2 regions of the Paraburkholderia sp. 32 genome follow, and region 1 is predicted to be linked to the other one. Evidence: predicted binding sites of a transcription regulator. Region 1 holds the regulator's gene; the other holds the start of a gene.
The links. The regulator FNR, encoded in region 1, switches genes on or off when oxygen is low (the NO sensors DNR and NnrR bind a similar motif). The targets are predictions, from matches to a motif close to TTGATNNNNATCAA.
Positions count from the first base shown of each region.

Region 2: a site for FNR is predicted at 4,142-4,155, ahead of nifA (nif-specific transcriptional activator NifA). Genes of this name have one in related genera too.

Region 1 is NZ_JBNDKD010000002.1:86,295-97,272, forward strand. Features, by position in the region: gene OKW26_RS15690 (universal stress protein) at 1-45, shown strand, start outside; partial or broken gene OKW26_RS15695 (PAS domain-containing sensor histidine kinase) at 79-1,178, opposite strand; gene fnr (fumarate/nitrate reduction transcriptional regulator Fnr) at 1,301-2,083, opposite strand; gene OKW26_RS15705 (response regulator) at 2,100-2,507, opposite strand; gene OKW26_RS15710 (universal stress protein) at 2,828-3,289, shown strand; gene OKW26_RS15715 (universal stress protein) at 3,358-3,861, opposite strand; gene OKW26_RS15720 (universal stress protein) at 3,885-4,724, opposite strand; gene OKW26_RS15725 (polyketide synthase) at 4,929-5,276, shown strand; gene phbB (acetoacetyl-CoA reductase) at 5,341-6,087, shown strand; gene OKW26_RS15735 (hypothetical protein) at 6,225-6,539, shown strand; gene phaZ (polyhydroxyalkanoate depolymerase) at 6,608-7,906, opposite strand; gene OKW26_RS15745 (hypothetical protein) at 8,256-8,495, shown strand; gene OKW26_RS15750 (hypothetical protein) at 8,778-9,227, shown strand; gene OKW26_RS15755 (flavin reductase) at 9,248-9,562, opposite strand; gene OKW26_RS15760 (methyl-accepting chemotaxis protein) at 10,114-10,978, shown strand, end outside.
Region 2 is NZ_JBNDKD010000003.1:55,739-66,716, forward strand. Features, by position in the region: gene OKW26_RS22830 (hypothetical protein) at 1-216, shown strand, start outside; gene OKW26_RS22835 (glycosyltransferase family 2 protein) at 539-982, opposite strand; gene nodB (chitooligosaccharide deacetylase NodB) at 970-1,662, opposite strand; gene OKW26_RS22845 (NodA family N-acyltransferase) at 1,659-2,252, opposite strand; gene OKW26_RS22850 (hypothetical protein) at 2,288-3,055, opposite strand; gene OKW26_RS22855 (hypothetical protein) at 3,052-3,294, opposite strand; partial or broken gene OKW26_RS22860 (reverse transcriptase domain-containing protein) at 3,514-3,726, shown strand; gene nifA (nif-specific transcriptional activator NifA) at 4,306-6,144, shown strand; gene OKW26_RS22870 (hypothetical protein) at 6,358-6,516, opposite strand; gene OKW26_RS22875 (ferredoxin family protein) at 6,547-6,846, opposite strand; gene OKW26_RS22880 (FAD-dependent oxidoreductase) at 6,843-8,153, opposite strand; gene OKW26_RS22885 (electron transfer flavoprotein subunit alpha/FixB family protein) at 8,165-9,268, opposite strand; gene OKW26_RS22890 (electron transfer flavoprotein subunit beta/FixA family protein) at 9,265-10,113, opposite strand; gene nifW (nitrogenase stabilizing/protective protein NifW) at 10,148-10,486, opposite strand; gene OKW26_RS22900 (hypothetical protein) at 10,492-10,644, opposite strand; gene nifV (homocitrate synthase) at 10,641-10,978, opposite strand, start outside.

The DNA of each region.
Region 1 (10,978 bases):
CTGCTCATGCGCGAGCCAAGCACCGAGGATGCGCCCGCAGAGTAACCCGCGACAGCGGGGCGCGGCAGCGCGTGAACATTACGCGAGCGCGTCGGCCGGTATCTGGATCGAGATCCTGAAGCCATGGCCCGGCGAGCTGGTGAACGACACGTTGCCGCGCAACTGCCGCACGCGTTCGCGAATGCCGAGCAAACCGAATGAATCTGTTCCCTGCGACCGATCCAGCGCGACACCCACGCCGTCATCCTCGATATCGAGCGATACGATGGGGCCCGCGCAGGTCATGTCGATGCGTACGCGGCTGGCCTTGGCGTGCCGCGCGACGTTCGTCAACGCCTCCTGAACGATGCGAAACAGCGCCGTCGCCGCGAATTCGCCGCACACCGGCTCGGCCGGTTCGAGATGCACGCTCGAGCGCACGTCGTAGCGTTTCGTGAAGTCTTCGGCCAGCCAGTCGAGCGCGGCGGCGAGCCCGAGGTCGTCGAGCAGCGGGGCCGCAGATCGGCGGCGATACGCCGCAGCGAAGCGGCCATCCAGTCGATCTGCTTTTGCAGTTCATGCGTCTGCGCGGCCAGCGGCTCGGTGTCGGCCTGGCTTTTCAGCTTCGCTTCGAGCAGCGCGACGCTCATTTTCAGCGCGGTAAGCCGTTGGCCGAGATCGTCGTGCAGTTCGCGCGCCATACGTTTTTGCTCGTTTTCGCGGGCGATCTGCACGTGCGTGGATACCTGATCCGCGCGTTCGAGTTCCGCGAGGCGCATACGCTCGGTCAGGTCGCGCGTGATCTTGGCGAAGCCGAGCAGCGCGCCCGACGCGTCGTGCACGGCGGAAACGACCACGTTGGCCCAGAAACGCGAGCCGTCGCGACGTACGCGCCAACCCTCGTCCTCGGTGCGGCCTACGGCTGCGGCGATTTCCAGTTCGCGGGCGGGCTTGCCGGCCGCGATGTCTTCCGGGGTATAGAACTTCGAGAAATGCTGGCCGATGATTTCTTCGGGCGTGTAGCCCTTGATGCGCTGTGCGCCGGGATTCCAACTGGTCACGCGGCCGGACACGTCGAGCATGAAGATCGCATAGTCCTGAACCGCATCGATCAACATGAAATAGCGATCCTCGACTGGCACGTCCGACAAGGACGCCGCACTGGTGAAGCAGGAAGACTCGCCGCTCGACAGACCCATCGCTCCTCCGGGTGGTCACGCAAGGTCGCGCACCGCAACGCACCGAGTTATATCAGTTCGGGAGCGCTTGTTCCACCCCGCATGTCCCGCGAACGAACGTGAGGCGAGCGTCGCGTCGGCGTTCAAACCCGAGCCAGTCCTTCCGCGTCTTCGATGCGGATCGTTTTGCCGTTCGCCTTGACGAGGCGCTCGCGCTGGAACTTCGAGAACATCCGGCTCACCGTTTCGAGCTTCATGCCCAGAAAGCAGCCGATTTCCTCGCGGGTCATGCGCAAATGAAACTCCGCCGCGGAGAAGCCGCGCGCCTTGAAGCGCTTCGACAGATTCAGCAGAAACGTCGCGACGCGCTGTTCGGCGGTCATCGTGCCGAGCAGCATCATCTGGCTCGATTCGCGCACGATCTCGCTGCTCATCATCTGGTAGATGTGATGCTGCATCGGCTTCATCTCGCGACAGATCGCCTCGAGCTGCGCGAACGGAATGATGCACACGACGCTGTCTTCGAGCGCGATCGCATCGCAATTCTGCTTGCCCTCGCCGATGCCGTCGAGGCCGAGCGAGTCGCCGGCGATCTGGAAGCCGGTCACGTGCTCGCGGCCGTCGCGATGCATGACCACGGTCTTGAACGATCCGGCGCGGATCGCGTAGAGGCTTTGAAACGCATCGCCCGCGCGATACAGCGCATCACCGCGTTTGATCGAGCGCGTCGAGCAGATCAACGTGTCGAGTCGGCTCAGTTCGTCGGATGTCAGCTCGGGCGGCATGCAGATCGCGCGCATCGCGCAGGTGGAGCAGCGCGGCACGGCGTAGCGTGTGGCCGCGGTGCGTGGCACGACGTGGATCGGTACGACGTGCGAAGTGCGGGGCGCGTCGTGGCGGGGTTCACAGACTGTGGCAACTTGCATGCTCGGCTCCTGGCGGTCAGACCGGATGCGCATGACGCGCATAGGCAATCGCTTCGATGGCACGGCAGGCGAGTTCGAACTCCGAGGTCTTGTCGAAGCAGAAGTCGGCGCCCGCCGCTTCGCACGCTCGGCGAAACGCCGTCGTGCAATGATTGGTCAACACGATGCTGACGATGGACGGCCGCGCCCGCGACAGCGCCGCGAGCAGCAGCAGATTGGTCTTGCCCGAGAAGGACGGGTCCAGCACCGCGACATCGGCGCGACTCGCGACGATGTCGTCGAACGTGTGCTCGACGCCCGCGGACTCGCCGACGATTTCGATGCCGGGAATCAGCGCGATCAGGCAAGCAAGCCGGCGCCGGACCTCGGTCGCATCGTCGACGAGGAAGACTCTCGATAAGGTGGCTGGCGGGGCGGTGTCCATACCGACCAGTATTGGCGACCTCATCTCAGAAATATATCGGCGGGGATTTAAGCGGCGCTAGGAGTTCGGGTAGTGTTGTAGGAATATTCCTAGTGCATGGCTGGCGATGGGGTATGTAGCCGAGTGCGAGTACACGGCTACTTTCGACGTGACGGCTTCGAAGGTCGCAGGCATGCAGTTGATTAAGTAATCACGGAACAAGCCGATAAAGACCCATTGACCTGCGTCAAGCCGCGCGGCGGCGCGCGCTTCACACTGTCGGCGCGGATACGCGACGGCACCGCTTCGGTTCATGCCAGCGCTTTCACAGGGAGTCCAACATGTATGCACGAATTCTGGTTGCGCTCGACGACAGTCCCAGCGCGCAGCGCGCCTTTGCCGAGGCGCTGAAGCTCGCGAAGCTGACGGGCGCCACACTCGAAGCCTGCTGCGTGGTAGGGCACGGCAAGTGGTCGGACAATGCCGATGTGGCTTTCGAGCCGGAACCGGCGGCCGCGGCGCAAGAATTCGCCAGCCGCGCGCTCGATGCGCCGCGCGAGTTGATGCGCGAGGCGCAGGTGCCCGGCGGCGTGCGGGTGATCGACGCGTACGCCGAAAGCGTGTCCGCGGTGCTCGCGCGCGTCGCCGACGAAATCGAAGCCGATCTGATCGTGATGGGCACGCACGGCCGCCACGGCGTGCAGCGCTTTCTGCTCGGCAGCGTCGCGGAGTCGCTCGTGCGTGCGACCGACAAGCCGGTGCTGATCGTGCGGCATGACGAACACGGGCACGCGCGGCCCTGAAGCGCCGCGTCGCGCAGCCGTGGCGCGATCGCGTGGGAGCGGCCGCGCTGCAGCCTGGTTTTCGCGGCTCAGGTGAGTTCGTGTTCGGCGCAGGCCGGGACTGACCGATCGCGCGTCGCGCCGTTCGCGTGCGCGGGAACCATCAGCACGGGGCAGCTGGCGCTGCGCAGCACGCGCTCGGCGACGCTGCCGAGCATCAGTCGTTGAACACCACGGCGGCCGTGCGTGCCCATCACGATCGCGTCGGCGTGCCATTCGAGCGCCGCCTCGACGATGCGATGCGCGACGTCTTCGCCGGTGATCGCGGCTTCGACGGTGCGGGCCGTGCCCTTGCTCCCGCGCGCGGTCATCCGGCTCTGGGCATCGGCCGCGATCCGCTTGCCTTCCTCGATGAAGGCGTCCTGGATCACGCAAGGGTCGAAGCCGGGCGCGTCGTAGGCGATGACGGGCACGTCGATCACGTACAGCGGCTGCAGCTCGGCGCCCGATTCGGCGGCAAGGGTCAGCGCGGCGTCGAACGCACGGGAGGCGGTGTCGCTGCCATCGAGCGCGACGAGTAGGCGGTGAAACATGGCGGACTCCTTAAGCGCGCACTTCAGTGCGACAACAGCACCGGCACGGTCATCGACTCGAGCATCGTGCGCGTCGCACCGCCCAGTACGACTTCGTGCAGACGCGAATGCGCGTAGGCGCCCATCGCGATCATGTCGCAGCCGAGGTCGGCCGCCTGCGACAGCAGCGCGTCGCCGACCGGCGTGCCGTCCGCGACGCTCAGTTCGCGCACGTCGATCTTGACGCCGTGACGCGCGACGGTGAGTGCGATGTCGTCGCCCGGAACCGTGTCGCGCGGCGGACGATCGCCCGACGAATGAACCGTCAGCAGCGTCACTTTGGACGCGTGCGCGAGGAACGGCAGCGCGTCGTGGATCGCGCGGGTGGCTTCGCGGCTGCCGTCCCACGCGATCAGCACGTGGCGGCCGGGCGCCGCGAAGGTGCCGCCCGACGGCACCAGCAGCACCGGCCGCCCGGCCGACAGCACGACGTGCTCGACGAACTGTTCGGCGACGAACGCCTCGGGATCGGTCGGATCGGTCTGCCCGAGCACGATCAGATCGGCGAGACGCGCATAGGGCGGCACGACGTCGTTCGCGTAGCTGTTCGCGGCGATCCAATGACCGTCGACGTTCGCGCGCGCGAGTTCGGCACGAAACAGCCGCTCGAGCGCGCTGGCGCGCTCGTGCCGCAGACGCTCGTGCTCCGCGTAGTAGTCGGCGGTGCCGGCCATCACGAAGAACGCGTGCCGCGGTGGCACGTACGTCGAAAACAGGCCGGTCAGCGTCGCATGAAAGCGGTGTGCGAGCTGCAATGCGATTTCGAGGCGCGGATGTGCACGAACGCTCGTATCGAGGTGAACGAGAATGCTTTTGTAGCTCATCGCCAAAGCTCCGTGACAGAAACGTGGGGAAACGGGCACAAGCAGGCTCGAGCCCGTCGTCAAATGGAGTCTATGAGCCCGGCGGCCGCGGCTGTTGATGCAGATCAAGCGCGGGCCGCCGCGCGCTCAGTACAGTGACGGGCACGCTCGACGGTTTGCAACCGCGCCTGGCAATCCTATGCTGTGCTCTGGAGGGCAGCGATCATGATTTCCGAATCCGATGCGCCGCTCGGGCGCCCCGCTTCACCATGGACCTCGACGGCATCCGGACCGCCTGAAGGCTGGCTCGACTACGCGGCGGCGTATCAGACCGCACAGGGCGCGGCACACGGGTACGCCGAGCGGTGCTTCGCCGACTGGAGCAAGTCGATCGCTTTCGTCGCGCAGCGCGAGGCGGACTGGTTCGGCGAGGCCAACCGCGCTTGCGCCGCCTGGTATGCGGGGTGGCAGGCGGTGTACGGCATCGCGCCAGGCGTCGCGCCGCTCGCGGGCGGCCTGAGCGCATGGTGGTGGAGCTCGCAGAACGCGCTGCCGTTCGCGGGCGTCGTTTAGCCGCGCGAGCCGGCAAGGCCGGCGCGCGCACCGTCAATGGCAGACACGGCAAGGAGGAGTTCAGATGGGAACGGATCGCGTGGCATTGGTCACAGGCGGGATGGGCGGTTTGGGCACGGCGGTCAGCCGGGCGCTTCATGACGCGGGCATGACGGTCGCGGTGACGCACTCGACGCACAACGATCACGTGTCGACATGGCTGCAGCACGAGCGCGACACGGGGCGCGACTTTCACGCGTACGAAGCCGACATCGCCGACTTCGATTCATGCGCGCGCTGCGCGCAACGCGTGCTGACCGAACTGGGCGCGGTAGACGTGCTGATCAACAACGCGGGCATCACGCACGACACGAGCTTCGCGAAGATGAGCAAGGAGCACTGGGACGCCGTGCTGCGCACCGATCTCGATGGCCTGTTCAACATGAGCAAGCCGCTGTTGCCCGGCATGCTCGAGCGGCGCCACGGCCGCATCGTCAACGTGGGGTCGGTCAACGGTTCGCGCGGCGCCTACGGGCAAACCAATTATTCAGCGGCCAAAGCGGGCGTGCACGGTTTCACGAAGGCACTTGCGCTCGAAACCGCGAAGCACGGCGTCACGGTGAACACGGTGTCGCCCGGTTATCTCGCGACCGCGATGGTCGAAGCGGTGCCGCGCGAGATCCTCGACACGAAGATCCTGCCGCAGATTCCGCTCGGCCGGCTGGGACGTCCGGACGAGGTGGCGGCGTTGATCGCGTTTCTATGCTCAGAGGAGGCGGCTTTTATCACCGGTGCGGACATTGCGATTAACGGCGGTATGCATATGCAGTGAGGGTGCTCGCCTTCACCGCGCTTGACCCACGTCAATGACCGCCTTTCTGGCAAGAACAAAATAAGCCCCGTAGCAGGCGCCTGGACCCTGAGTCTGCGCGGAACAGGTTCGATCGATACTCGCAAGGGGAGGCGAAGATGGGCATCGACATGCAGATCGTCTACCTTGGCTTTGCGGGTGCCGCTCCGCTCGAAGCGGAAGCAGGTGCGCAACTGGTGCGTCTCGCGCGGTTTGGCGCGCTCGTGTCGCACTGCCATCTCGCCATCGAGGCGTTGCGTCCGGGATCGGCGCATCCGCTGTATGACGTGAGGCTGGATCTGGTCACGCCCGCGCACGAGTTCAAGCCCGTCGCGCACTGCACTGACGACGACGCCAAAGCGGCGATCCGTCGCGCGTTCGATGTGGCGGAAATGACCCTCGAAACAGCGATCGGCACCGAGCGTGGGAACTGACGAACTTGCGTCGTGACGTGACGCTCGGCGTTCGTCAGATGCGGACTGCCGACGTTTTCCCGGTCACCTCACGCCGATTCGCGGTTTGCCGAACCCCTGGCCGCGCGGCGCGGCCGGCAAACCTTCAACGCGGCGTGCTCGACATCGCGCCAGAATTCGCAGAGCCCCGGGTGAACCGCATCGCGCCAACGCGGCCCGATGAAGAGGTCGTAGTGATTGCACTGCTCGATGGTGAGCTGCCGCGCGGCTCGCATCGGCGATGCATCGCACAGCGCATGCGCGCAATGCGTTTGCCCCGCGCCCGTGATCTCGTCGCTGTCACCCTCGATCGAGCACAGCGGGGTATCGCGCAGCGCGGCGATTCGTACCCGGCGCCCGGCGACCGACCACAGATCGCGCGGCAACAGATGTTCGTGAAACACCACACGCAGCATGTCGAAGAAGTAGCACTCCGCCATGTCGAGCACCGCGGCATATTCGTTTGCCGAGCGCAGCGCCCGCTGCGCACCGGGCATGTCGCCGGCGAGCCATCGGGACCAATAATCCGCTTCGAGTCGCAACTGCCGCTCCGGATGCGCGGCAAAAATCGCGGTCTGCTGGATGAAGCCCGGATACACGAGACGCCCCTGGCCGCAATAGGGCGGTGGAACGATATCGATCGCATGGTCGTGAAACCACTCGAGCGAATGGGAACTGGCGAAGCGGTCGGTGATGGTCGGGTTCAAACGGGTATCGATCGGGCCGCCGAGTAGCGAGAGGCTCGCGATCGGCGCCGCCTCGTCCATGGCGAGCAGCGCCGCGGCGCCGAGCGCAGGCACGCTCGCCTGACAGATCGCGATCACATGAACCGGCGAACCGAACGCGCGGGCGGCGCCGACGAAGCTTTCGAGCGCGTGCACGTAGTCGTCGAGCGATAGCGGGCCCGCTTCGCGCGGCACGTCGCGCGCGTCGGCCCAATCGGTCACGAACACGTCACGTTCCTCGAGCAGCGTTTCGACGGTCTCGCGCAGCATGACTGAGTGATGTCCGGCGAGGGGCGCGCACAACAGCACCGGCAGTTTGGCGTCGGTAGGGGGTGTAGAGGGGTTGCGCTTGAACCTGAGCAGCGCGCCGAGCGGCAAGGAGGCGACGACGCTTTCGTCGACGGTAACGCGGCTACCGTTGCCGGCAACGGAGTGGATCGCGAATGTCGGCGTTCGTTCGAAAGCGCAGGCGGATCTCAGCAGCCAGTAGCTGAACGCGTCGGCCGCCTGGTCCGGGCCGAGCCAGGCCGCTTGCGGGCGCGGCCCCGACTCCGGTTCGGACAGAACTCCCCCGACCATCGCGCGCGCGAGGCGTTGCTGTGCATCGATGAAGGCGTACCACATGATGAACTCCGACGTTCGTCGATCATGAGGGCAGCGTTGCCGCACCGGCACGAACTCGTGACGCGGATACCGTCGCAAAGCTTACCGCGAAACGTCGGGGCGAGGGGCGCGAAATCGGTGCGCGCGGCGCGCCAAGCACGCCGCGTGCAAGAGGCATTGCGCGTTTTCCCGGCAGGGTTTTCACGCGATGGCGGGCGTCTGAAACGGAGCTGAAAGTATCGGGGAAAGTGAACGACATCGAGCGTGACTCATGGTTCGTGTTGACGGTTGACGTGGATCAACGAGAGAGGCGTTGCGGGCCATTACGCTGACGATGGCAGTCGCTCGCGACAACCCCGAGGAGCATCCAATGGCCATATCAGCAAACGCGCAGGAAGGAACCTGGTCCGTGAGCGTCGAGACGCGGGAGGCGCAGGAAGGCGGGTTTCTGTCGACGATCCATGTCAAACATGTGTCGCCCGAGGGTGACTTCGAACGCACCTTTCATCAGTCGCAGGTGTTCGCCGTGGAAAGAGAAGCGGTACTCGAAGGCTTGCGCGAAGGCATGACGTGGATCGCGCTGAAGACGACGCGGACTATCGGGGCGTAACAGCGCACCGCGCCTCGCGTGCTCGCCGCAACAGGCAACGCGTGCGAGGTAGCGGTGCTCGAGCGTCGCGATGCGTGTCTTCAGATTCCGCTCGTCGGATCGACACGTGTCGCGGGATCGCTTTCGACGGTCGAGAGGATCGAGCGGGTTCATGTCGAAACTCCTGATTTCCACGGAATATCTGCGGTTCGCAAGACCCGTACCCGAGACCGGATTCGAAGACTAGAATAAAAACACGCCGTGTCGAGACGGCTGCGCTGCGCCCGGATAGGGGGAGCGATCATGCGTTGTGGAATCGTTGGTCTATGCACTGGCGTGGCGGGCGTGTGTGTGTTGTCTGGCTGCGTCTATTACGGTCCTTATTCGTACTATCCGGGAGCCGGTGGCTATTACGCCTGCACCAGCGCCACTGCCACTGGCCCCGCGCAAGCATCGTCTGGCAACGCGCCTGTGCCGGCGAGCGGTACGGCGGCCGCGAATCCGGCGCCAAACGACTTGCCGTTGTCGGGACAGAATTGCACGTACGTCGCGGTACCTGCGCCTGCTTATTACGGCTATCCCGGGTATTACGGTTATCCGGGCTATTACGGTTATCCCTATGGCTATTCATGGCCGGGCTACTACGGATGGTGGGGACCGTCAGTGGTGATCGGAGGCTACTGGGGCGGTGGCTATGGCCATGGCGGCTATTACGGCCGCTGGCACGGAGGACATGGCGGGCACTGGCATTGAGCAGCCAGCACGCCAGCCAACTACGAAAACGTCTCCGGATAAAGATCCTCGCTCATGTCGAGATTGCCAGTCTGCGCGTAGATCAGCGGGTCGCCTTCCGCGCCGGCTAGCGCGCCATCGACGACGCGCCCAACTATCAGCCGATGATCTCCCGCCTCGATGTCGCCGGTCACCCGGCAGTCGAAATGCGCGAGCGCATCGAGCAGCAGCGGCGCGCCGGTCACGTCGGTACGCCAGCTTGCGGTGAACGCATTGCGGCGCTCGCCGTCCGCTACGCCGATCACATACACACCCGCAGTCAAATGCCGGAAAAGCTGCGCGATCCAATTGCTCATAGGGCCTCCTGGATAAAATTTCGGCGCGTGTTGCATGCCTGTGCGGATGCTCCGGAAGATGCAAAACTTAAATATTGAATCGATATAAACATATCGAAATAGAATGAATCTCAGCGCGGTTGTTCGTCGCTAATGCGCTCTTCGGTCCAGACCCGCGCAAGCAGACGTGACGCGGTGCACGCCTGTGGGACGAATTCAGGCTATCACCGGGCTATGCAAACGATAAATATTATATTTAGCTAAAGACATAGAGCGTGCATGTTCGGGGCGACCAAAAGCTTTGCACCAAGCGAGTGCGGCCGGCACGAGTGCGTGCACCGATTGGCACTTTCATCGGCTCAAAATAGAGCACTCCTGTTTCTCTTATAGGGACGTAAAAAAATCTTCGCGATAATCCCGCTATTCACCTGAAGAATGAGAGCGTATTGCCGATAACCAGTTATGTCCGGTACTGCGTTTCGCGTCGGTATGGCCTTGTGTTATAGCGGGCGCCAAAGCGGTGATGTACCTGCTTATCCGTTCGGGTTCTTACATTCTCAACAAAGCGAACTATGAATTTCGGCAATATGAAACTCGGCGCCAAGCTGATCAGCGCTTTCATCCTGGTTTCGATCATCAGCGCTGTTGTCAGCGGGATCGGCCTGCACAACATGGCGGAGATCAGTGCGAACGCAGACAAGACGTATCGGCAGGACCTTGTCGGGCTCAACCTGATACAGCAGGCTAACGCCGACGTACTGAGAGTCGGCACCTATCTGCGCAACGCGGTTCTGGCCACGACGGCCGCACAGCGGGCTGGCTCGCTCGATCAAGCTGACAAGGCCTTTGCCTCGTCACGCGAGCACCTCAATCAGGCGGAGCCGCTCGTCTATACCGACAAAGGCAAGGCTACGTTCGCCGACCTCGATCAAGGTTGGCAAAACTACATCCAGGCCTTCAATGAAATGAAAGGCAAGATCAACGCGGCGGCGTTAGGGGACCGGGACAGCCTGACCGAATACATGCTGGGCGAGTACCACGACAAAGGCTTCAAGACCCTCGTGCTGATGGGCAATCTGGTTGCCCTGAAACAGGCCGACGCGCAACGGACAGCTGAAGCCAACGATGCCGTGTACGAGGAAGGTCGAACTTTGATGCTGGTCTTCGTGGCGATGTCCGTGTCGATCGGCGTGGGAATCGGCATATGGATGATGCGTAGCGTAACGCGGCAACTGGGTACGGAGCCGGCGACGGCTGCTGCTGTGGCCAGAAGCGTGGCGGCCGGCGACCTGAACATCAGTATCGCCCTGCGGCCCGGCGACACGAACAGCCTGATGGCGTCGCTCAAAGCCATGTGCGACGCCCTGGTGCGGGTCGTATCAGAGGTGCGCGAGAACGCCGAAGGTGTCGCGACTGCGAGTGCGCAGATCGCACAAG
Region 2 (10,978 bases), on a different contig from region 1:
CAGATCCGCACCGCCAATGCGGCACTCAACGCGGACGGCGTCCGAGCCTTCGCCGTAAAGGCGGAAACCGACCGTCCGATTGTCTTGGCTCCATGCGACCTTGGTCGGCGCGAACGTACCGATCCGGAATCGCCTGTAGGAGTTGATGTGGGGCGCCAGAAAGAGGGTGATGTCCTTCGAATATTTCTACAGGCCCCCAAGGTAATGGTGCATTAGATTGAGACGTTTATATGCGGATGCGGTACGAACGCTTTGCCGCGCGGCAACGTTTCACAGGGGAATCTTGTCCGTGCAAAATCTGGCGGTGGGCGAGTGCCGAGCTGCTTGCGGTAAGGCTCAGTAGCTCCCAGTTTTCACGGAGTCGACGGATGCACAAATCGTTAGTCGGTAAGGGATTTTAGAAACCAACTGCTAGATTCTCTATTGCTCAATGTACACAGCGCATAGACTTTCAGGGGGAGCAAGAGAAAGAGGTTAATGGGTGTGTGAAGAGAAAAGCCAATAAATCGAATCTGGCGAGCGCGAACCGATGCCCACGCTACAGCGGATCATGGTCAATGATGCGATTATCAGGGCAGTCCACCACGGCACTGTCACTGTCAATGCGAGCTGCGCGAGCCCCCGCTAGAAGCGATAAGGCGAGAAATAGCGAGCCCAGATTCTGTCCGATCACGTCCAGCGTAAGGTAGCGATCTAGACAGGGCAGCAGGCGCAGCGAAAGCAACGTGTCCCGATAAGTACTGCGCGCCCAGCGCAGTTGTTGGCGCAGATACACCCCCAGTCTGTCCGGAACGACTGTCGCCGCAATGGCGTCCGGAACGTACTCGGTCCGATAACCTGCCGTCAGCACGAGAATCGTGAGATGACGGTCCTCGCCGAAGTCGCTCGGCTTCCCGCGAAAAATTTGCGTCTCGTACTGATCTAGCAGCAAAAGGACCGCGGAGCGCATAAGACGAGACAGCGACAGTGCTAGTTGCGCCAAGCATGTTCATAGGGTGTCTGGTTTGTCCGGTTAGGTTGAGGAAGCGATCGGATTGCAAACCCCCGGTCATGCAATGCTGGAATCATGAGGGAAAGCGCCATGAGGGTCTGCTCGCGCCGACCAGCGTGAGTGCATCGTCCCAACTCATCGGGAGGGCATCCGTCGTGCAAGAGCACAATTGCACCCGGCCGGACAGAGGCCAGCACTGCGCTGACAATCGCGTCCACGCCGGGACGAGACCAGTCTCGCGGGTCTACCGACCAGTGGAGGGGCGCCAGCCCAGCGCTCGCTGACGTAGTGAACACTGCTTCGGTCCACATGCCATACGGGGCACGCATATACCGCAGCGAAGCATGGGGGCTCGCCATCCTGATGACCCTGCTTGCCGTTAGTATTTCCTGTTGTACTTCGGTGGGTTCGCATCTGGACAGGTCTGGATGAGTCATCGTGTGGTTTGCGACCTCGTGCCCTTCTGCGATCATCCGTCGGATCAGCTTCGGCTGGTCCGCTGCGTACGCACCGATGACGCAGAAAGTCGCTGGCACCCGGTGTTCCGCCAGCACATCGAGGACGTCCGGTGTGCAAAGTGGATTAGGGCCGTCGTCAAACGTCAAATAGACGTCGCGACGTCCGTTGGTGTCAGCGCACTCGCTGCGCGCTTCGGATAAGCAGTGCCTCACAGCTCTGGCCCGTTCCGGTCAATTATCGTTCCGGTCGGCCAATCGCTCATTGACCGTCCAATCGGTAAGACGACAATGAGTACGTCCTCGATGCGTGTGGGCGGCGTGTCGAGATGCACTTCTCGAAGGGTCGACCTCACGCGAACTCCAGACACAATAGTCGCCAGACCGGGTCGGCCGAGCAGCCTTGCAATGTGTTGCCGCAACGCGTGTCGAACCGTGCCGAAGCCGAATGGAACGTCAAGTTCCTGCAACACGGGATACATCACGCGCATTAAATGAGGGATTCCGAGTCCCTCAAGATCCGGACGTACCGCGTACAATCCTAGTTCGGCCACTAGTAGATCGACTGCGCCAACCTTGATGAAACGACGCAGTGCGCCGATATGAGCCGCTACGCCGCGCGCGTCGTAGCCGATTGCACGGACCTCTGGCCTCGCACCAGCCCAACTGTGATTGCCTTCGAATGGTTTTGCATTAAACGCCCCGGTCGGTCCGTAGGTCTTTCGGAAGAACTCGGACAGTTCGATGTGGTCGGCGAGTCGCAACTCATTTTCCCAAACCAGCCTCCACCGCACCTGAGAGCGCATGGAGAGAGGTCCTCTATCTGTGGACACGGCCAAATTCACGACTGCCTCCTATGCGCCGTCCGGCCTTTGAGGGCGGACCTGACGCACGCGAACGACTTGCTGAGAAAGCGGTGCGATTTCAAGAAATCATCTGCACTCTGGAACAGTTCTGCGATGAAGCCCGAAGAAAAGAGTATTTCCGTCAACGCTTCACGGACCGATTGAACCTCTTCCACGATGGAGATTACATCGAGTGCGCGTGCCTTTCGCACCGGATCTACCAAAGACTTCCCCCGCACCTTCCGCACGATCTGACCGCGATTGACACGAGATCCATTTGGCCGGGTCGCTGAAGCATTTGGCACCTGCAATCGGCTGCTCCCAATTCGTTGGGAAGCCCAGCCGAAGTCGAGGGTTGCATCAACTGTACGAAGGTAAGCGGCCGATATAGAAAGGGTTTGGAGAACTATGCGAAGTTTTGCCGGTAGTAAGCGCCTACGCGACCCGCCGGACGCTTGTCGCGTCGTGTCGGCGCGATCCAGCTTGCCCATGCCGCCGAAGACCGTGGCCGCATTGGACATGTGCCTCGGTTGATGCTCGGCGTACACCTGAGGATTTTTCTCGGAGTCAGGGCAAAGATCGACAACCATCTTGATATGCCCAAAGTCTATTTCTCCGGCCCGACGTTTTGCCGCAGTATTCATGAGAGCGTCCACGAGAAATTGACTTGAAATTTGGTGCCGTGTCCGCCGAGAAAGTTCAGCGAGTTCGGGATCTGCGATTTCCTTCGTCCAGGTGATGAAGCGCCGCCAGTGGTGCTTCATGTGCCCACCGTTATGGCCGCCCATCGGGCCGGACACGCCGCTGTTGCGCCATGCGTGAGCCAGTCACAGATCGACTGCCCGCTCACGCCGAGTTGCTCGGCGGTGAGCTTGCGCTTGATCCTGTGTCCGAGCGGCGACAGGGCCGCCGCTCGCGTGCGCGTGTCCCGATGCATGTGATTGATCGACAACTGCTGCAACGTCATTTCCTCGGCTTCGCTCAGTTCTACGACACACTTCATCCGCTACCCCGGCACGACGAAGGCGCCAGCAGGTTTGCGAAATTGAAATGGATTTACCAGGAACACTATCCTCCATGCCGTACATTTCGTAAAATCGATTGTTTTGATGGAACGCATCCACACTATGGATAAGTTGGGATCATGCGTTTCAAGGGCCTCGATCTAAATCTGCTCGTCGTGCTCGATGCTCTGATGACCGAGCGTAATCTCACCGCGGCGGCACGCAGCAAGGCCCAACTCAACGTCGTTCGCTACGCCGATGACTTTATTGTGACCGGTATGTCGAAAGAAGTGCTCGAATTCGAGGTGCTTCCGGCGCTCAGGCAGTTTATGGCCGCTCAAGGTCTGGAGCGCTCGGAAGAGAAGACCCGGATCACGAACATTGCAGACGGTTTCGATTTCCTTGGCCAGAACGTGCGCAAGTACGACGGCTACTGGCCCAGCGCCTGTGAAGATACTTGGGGTTGCCAAAACAATAGAGGTAGTGAGGATGGCTGGCACCTAGAGCCCGGAGGGCTTTTTTTTGCACTTGAAACGTTACGCTAACGCAGCCATGACTTACCAAACCAGATTAATCGGACCGATAGGCTCGGATGTGACGATCTGAAAACAGTTTCCATACGTCCTTGGCCAGTTCAAGACGGACATTTTGTCGCCCGACACGGAAGCGCTTCTTGTGCCAAATATCCCGCTGCACCGGGCGGGCACGCCCGAAGAGGTCGCAAAGATAGATCATCTTCGTCCTATGCTCGGATGCGGCGAGTTATCTCACGGGCGCCGAGGCAGCAATCAATGATGGACGACACCTGTAATCGGCTGCACCTGGAGTAGACAAATCGCAGTTGATTTGAGCGACATCAATGGAACTCGCGTTCCTAACGGAATCCACGCAGCGAAATCGCAAAAGCAGAAAATAAGTAAATCAAGGCACTACAGTTTCACCGTCCTTCCATGAAAGGGCATTATCTTTTGAAGTCAGCCCGTGAAATTGGGCGCTAGATCGAGGATGATATGCAACACAATGCCCGCAAATCCGAACAAGGTGACGGGGAGCACGGTCCCCACAACGGGGACGTCGTCATGCTGCATATCGCTTCCGTACGCGAAAGGCCTGGCTCAAAGTCCGAGACGGACCACGCGGTCCCTATTGTGCAGTGGCACGAGAGCGTGCTTACCGGCATCTTCGAAATATCGAAGGTACTGACCGCCCCCTACCGGCTCGAAGTCACGTTGGCCAACGTCATCGATCTCCTGCAATCGTTTGTTCAGATGCGGCTCGGTATCGTCTCTCTCTTCGACGATGATGGCGTACCGGACATTACCGTTGGCGCGGACTGGAGCGAAGGCAGCGATGAGCACTACCGGATGCGCCTGCCGCAGAAGGCAATTGACCAGATCATGGCGACGGACAGGCCGCTCGTCGCCGAGAACATAGCGGTGCATTCGGGCTTCAGTGCCGCCGACATGGGCGTGCTCGGTGCCTCCGACAACACGCGAGTGTCGTTCATTGGCGTCCCTATTCGCATCGACGCGAAAGTCGTAGGCACGCTGACCATCGACCGCATCCTGGACTATGGGTCGAACTTCCGGCTCGATTACGACGTGCGGCTGCTTACCATGGTCGCCAACCTGGTGGGGCAGACGGTGAAGCTGCATCGCTTTTTCAAGAGCGACCGCGAGCGATTGATGGCGGGGAAGGACGGGCTGCAAAAGCCATTGTCCGAGCTCAAGCACCCTGCAGGTGAGCGTGAGAAGTTTCAGATCGAGGGGATCATTGGCGACAGCCCGGCGCTGCGCGGGCTGCTCGCGAAGATCGCGGTGGTAGCCGAATCGAACAGCACAGTTCTGTTGCGCGGCGAATCCGGTACCGGGAAGGAGCTGGTCGCCAAGGCCGTTCACGAGCTGTCGCCGCGCGCCAAGCGGCCCTTCATCAAGCTCAATTGCGCGGCGCTCCATGAGACGGTGCTGGAATCCGAATTGTTCGGTCATGAGAAGGGTGCCTTTACCAGCGCCTTCAATTCGCGCAAGGGGCGCTTCGAGCTCGCCGACAAGGGGACGCTGTTTCTGGACGAGATCGGCGAGATCTCGGCCTCGTTCCAGGCAAAGCTGCTGCGCGTCCTGCAGGAGCAAGAATTCGAGCGCGTCGGCAGCAACCAGACCATTAAGGTCGATGTTCGCGTGATTGCCGCCACGAATAAAAACCTGGAAGAGGCGGTGGCAAGGAACGAGTTCCGCGCCGACCTTTATTATCGCCTCTGCGTGGTTCCCTTGCTGTTGCCGCCGTTGCGTGAAAGGCGCAGTGATATTCCGCTCCTCGCCGTTGAGTTTCTCAAGAATTTCAACAGCGAGAACGGCCGTACGCTGACCTTCGATGCGAGCGCGATTGAAGTATTGATGAACTGCGGTTTTCCCGGCAATGTCCGCGAGCTCGAGAATTGCGTGCAGCGGAGCGCGACCCTGGCGCCGGGACCGGCGATCGTGAGAAACGACTTTGCCTGCTGCCACGGCCAGTGCCTGTCCGCGATGCTCTGGAAGAGCCGATCGGACGAAATGGCGCCGCAGCCCGGGCGAATCGTACCAGTGCCCGTGAAGCCGGCTACGCCGCGGGCTGAGGCTGCTACGTCGGGCGCAGTTGCTGCGGTCCAGCCTGTCGGCAGCGAGCGGGCTCCGTTAGCGGCTGGCGGCGCAGTCCTCGGAAGTGATGCGAAGATGACCAACCGCGAGCGTCTCATCGCCGCCATGGAAAGATCCGGCTGGGTGCAGGCAAAAGCGGCGCGGCTGCTTGGACTGACGCCGCGCCAGATTGGCTACGCGCTGAGGAAATACGGTGTCGAGATCAAGCGTCTCTGAAAGGACTGTCGGACTTGCGGCGTGTCGGGGCCGCGACATCGCGACTGAGGCGAATGGCTCGGAGAAGTCAAATCTGGATTTGGCGCGGACCTTGGCACAATCACGATGGGGAGCGGCCCGTATCTCGACTAAGGTGGTGCGAACGCGGCGCTGTCATCGCCGGTTCGTTGGGCCATGTGTCTCCTCAGACGGCCCGTTGCAGCGACGCTCCCACTACGGGCCGAGGCAGCCCGAATATGTGATCGCGACGGTATCGGGCGCCTGGCGTTTCTGCTGTTCCGCCCAGAAGACCTTCAGCAGCGCGGTCGAGCCCTCGCCGCCCGGCGCCCCGCGGATGCGGCGGCGGCCGGTTCTCGGTGCAAGCAAACACATGTCGTTCTGCTCTGGCAATGACGATGTTCCTCAACCGAACTTGAACAGGATGCCGTGACCACCGCGCGGGTAGTCCCACTCGATATTCTGGTGGTCGGTACAGAGGATGCGGCAACTGCCGCATTCGAGGCAGCCGTCGGTGATCAGCGTCACCGCGCCGTTGCCTTCGGCCTTGTAGCACGAGGCCGGGCAGACGAAGGTGCAACTCTTCGCGCTGCATTCGCTCTGGCAGACGTCGGCATCCTTGATGTGGACGTGCGGCCGTCCTGCATCGACGCGATAACGGTTCTGGAACAGCTTTTCCTCTACGTTGACGGGTAGGGTGCTCATCGGAAGGCCCTCAGGAGTTTGTAGGCGTCACCCACGATGCCGGAAAGCGATCGGGCTGTGCGGAAGCTCGAAAAAATCTCGCGCTCCTTGCTTTTCTTGTCCTTACCGTCGACCGTGATCATCGTGCGCGCGGCGCGCGCCATGAGGTCGGGGTAGGTCGTGAAGAACTGCGGATTCTGGTGCAGCACGGCCGGCATGTCGCGGTACTTGTGCAGGTCTTTCATCACGAAGCTCTGATCGAGCGCGGCCTTGTAGGCCTTGAGCGTGCCGGCGCGGTAGCCGTGGCCCGCGGCTTTCGCGTGGATCACCGTTTCGGCGGCGAGGCGTCCCGTGGTCATCGCAAGATTCGATCCTTCTCGGTGCGCGGCGTTCACGAAACCGCCTGAATCGCCAACGATCATCCAGCCGTTGCCGTAGACCTGCGGGATTGCGTGAAAACCGCCTTCGGGAATCAGATGCGCGCAATACTCCTTCATCTCGCCGCCCGCAATCAGCGGCGCGATCGACGGGTGCTGCTTCATCTTTTCGAGGAGCACGTAGGGGCTCGTGCGGTTGGGGTTTTTCTTGAAGTCGCTCAGCATGCAGCCCACGCCTATGGTGAGCGATTCCTTGTTGGTATAGAGGAAGCCAGTGCCCATCATGCCGTCGGTGATCCTGCCGACCATCTCGATCACGACGCCGTCGTCCTCGCCGACGTTGAAGCGCTGGCGGATCGTCTCCTCCGGCATGAAGAGAATCTCCTTGACGGCGAGCGCAACGTTGCCGGCCCCGATCTCTCCATGAAAGCCCGCCTTGCGCGCGAGCGTCGAATTCACGCCGTCGGCGAGCACCACCACGTCGGCATAGACATCGCCGTGCTCGCGGTCGCACTGCACGCCGACCACCACGTCGCCGTCCATGATCAGTTCCTTCACCGTGGTCTCGCAGAGCAGCAGTGCGCCGGCTTCGCGCACTTTCGATGAAAACCACTTGTCGAACTGCGCGCGGATGATCGTGTAGCGGTTATAGGGCGGCTTGTTGTAATCCTCGCTGCGCACATGTGTACCGACAAACGACGTATCGTCGAGCATCCACATCCGCTGCTCGATGATGTGGCGCTCCAGCGGCGCATCGTCGCGGAAGTCCGGGATGATCTCTTCGAGCGCCTTCGCGTACAGGATCGCACCTTGAACGTTTTTGCTGCCCGGATACTCGCCGCGCTCGATCTGCAGCACTTCCAGACCTGCCTTGGCCATCGTGTAAGCGGCAGCGTTGCCGGACGGACCGGCGCCGACCACAATCACATCGAACTGTGAAGGTTTTCTCATCGTGATTCTCCTCAGGCAGCCTGCTTGCGGCGCCGGGTCAAATGCTCCACAAAAGCCTGCTTCAGCGCGGGCAACACTTGCAACGCATTGCCGACAATCCCGTAGTGTGCAAAATCGAAGATGGGTGCGTTCGGATCGGTGTTGATCGCCACGATCACGTCTGCGCTTTCCATGCCCACGCGGTGCTGGATCGCGCCGGATATGCCGGCGGCGATGTAGAGCTTGGGCCGCACCGTCTTGCCGGTCTGTCCCACCTGGCGCTCCCCCTCGACCCAGCCGGCCTGCACGCATGGCCGGGTCGCACCCACTTCGCCGCCGAGCACGTTCGCCAGATCGAACGCCAGCTGGAAGTTCTCCGGGCTCTTCAACCCCTTGCCGCCGCTCACGATCACATCGGCATAGGGCAGGTTGATCCGGTTGCTGCTCGCATCCGGGATAAAGTCGAGCAGCCTCGTGACGATATCCGTCTCGATCATCCCCAGCGTTCCATGGACGATGTTGCCGGTGCGTTCGGCGTCGCGCAGCGGCATCGGCATCACGCGCGGGCGCACCGTCGCCATCTGCGGACGGTACGCGAGCGTCATGATCGTGCACAACAGCGAGCCGCCGAAGGTGGGGCGCGTCGCCGCCAGCGCCCGCGACGCGGGATCGATGTTGAGTTCGGTGCAATCGGCGGTCAGCCCGGTCAGCAGGGTCGTCGCTACGGAGCCGGCGAGGTCGCGGCCCATCGACGTCGCGCCCAGCAGCAGGATCTCGGGCTGATGCCGGTTGACGAGGTCGGTCAGCCCTTTCGTGAACGGCTCGTTGCGATAGCCTTGCAAGACCGGGTCGTGGACGATGTACGCATCGTCCGCGCCGTAAGTGAAGGCTTCTGCGGCGAACTGTTCGAGCGGTTCATTCGCGCCGCCGAGCACCGCGATGCCCACTCGGCTGCCGAGCGTGTCGGCCAATTTGCGCGCTTCACCGAGCAGTTCCCACGAGACGCTGTGCACGTGTCCACGGTCGTGCTCGATAAAGACCCAGACGCCTTTGTAGGCCTTCAGGTGTTTCGGCAGTTCGAGATTGCGTCCTGCGCGGCCGGCGGGTTTCTTCGCGGGGGCGGCGGGTGTGTTCATGAACCCTCCTTCATCAGCAGGTCAGCTTCCAGGGTAGGATGGCGCGCGAAGATCTTTTGCAGCAGGTTTACCGACACGTCGCAAAGACTCGATGCGTCGAGGTCGAGCATCTCCGCTTTCTCGCTGCGCGGCGTCGGTCCAAAGACTTTGCTGACCACTGTCGGCGAGCCCTTCAGGCCGATCTTGCTGAGATCTTCGATGCCGGCCTGTTCGCAGTTCCATTTGTGCACCGGATAGCCGGCCGCATGAATCATCGCGGGCAGCGTCGCAAAGCGCAGTTCGTTGGTGTTCTCCAGCATTGTGATCAGGCACGGCAGCGCAGTCCTGAGCACGTGCACGCCGCCCTCGGCGCGGCGCTCGACGGTGATCGTGCGCGCATCGAGAGCGGTCTCGACGATGCGCGACACGTAGGTCAGCAGTTGCAGCCCGAGGCGTTTGGCGATACCGGGGCCGACTTGCGCGGTGTCGCCGTCGATCGTCTGCTTGCCAGTGAACACGATGTCCACCGCCTGCTCCTTCGCGATCTGCTGGATACCCGCTGCCAGCGCGTACGACGTAGCGAGCGTATCCGCGCCAGCGAATGCACGGTCGGTGAGCAGCACGGCGTCGTCCGCGCCGAAGCTGATGCACTTGCGCAGCGCTTCCTCGGCCTGCGGCGGGCCCATGCAAAGCAACGTGACCTTGCCGCCGAAGCGGTCCTTCAGTCGCAGCGCCTCTTCGAGTGAAAACAGGTCATACGGGTTGACGATCGCCGGAACACCCTGGCGCATGATCGTGTTGGTGACCGGATGAACGCGGATCTGCGTCGAGTCCGGGACCTGCTTGATGCAGATGACAATGTGCATGGTCTTAACGATGTGCATGGTCTTGCTCCACCTGTCAGGCAAGGGTGCGCGGGGGCAGCGACGCGCGCAGACTGTCGAGTGAAACGTGCTGTCGCCCATTTGTGTCCCGGAACACCTTGAACACTTTTTCCTGCGCCGGCGTGGAGGTGACGAAGTCGCCGTAAGCCTTCAGCAGCAGCGCGTGATATGACGCGAACAGGGCGGGTTCGTCGCCTTCCGGCAGCGCGTCCTGTTGCTGGATGTACTGAAAGAAGCGCTTGAGGATGTGCAGTCGACTCACGTTGACGACCTTCTGGTCGAACGGAATGCCGAAGAACTGCAGGAAGTCCTCGGCTGAGGACAGCGCCTTGAGTTGCTGGACAAAGCTTTCCATCGCGTTTACTCCTTGCAAGCGGATGAGGATAGGTATGGACAGAGCGTCGGCTCGGCGAAGTACTTGTCGCAGGCGCCGCTGGTGGCGCACGGCGCCGTCGTGCCCGACTGTTCGGGTTTCGCGACGCACTTCGTGAAGCCGACCACAGCGCCGCTCATGACAATTCTCCGACGGTGTAGCGCAACTCGATCAGGAAGCGATACAGGTCGGCGGCGCTGGGCGTTTGCTTGTGCTGGGCGGCATGGTGGCGGATCCGGGTCAGCAGCAGCACGAGCAGCTTTTCACTGACGGCCAGGCCGAGCGCGTCATAAGCCCGGCGCACGCTTTGCGAACCCGAATGCTTGCCGAGCACGACCGAGCGTTCGCGACCGAGTTCGGCGGGATCGAAGCTTTCGTAGGTCGATGCATTCTTCGCGAGCCCGTCTGTGTGGATGCCGGACTCGTGCGTGAATACGCTGGCGCCGACAATGCTTTTGTTCAGCGCGACCGGGC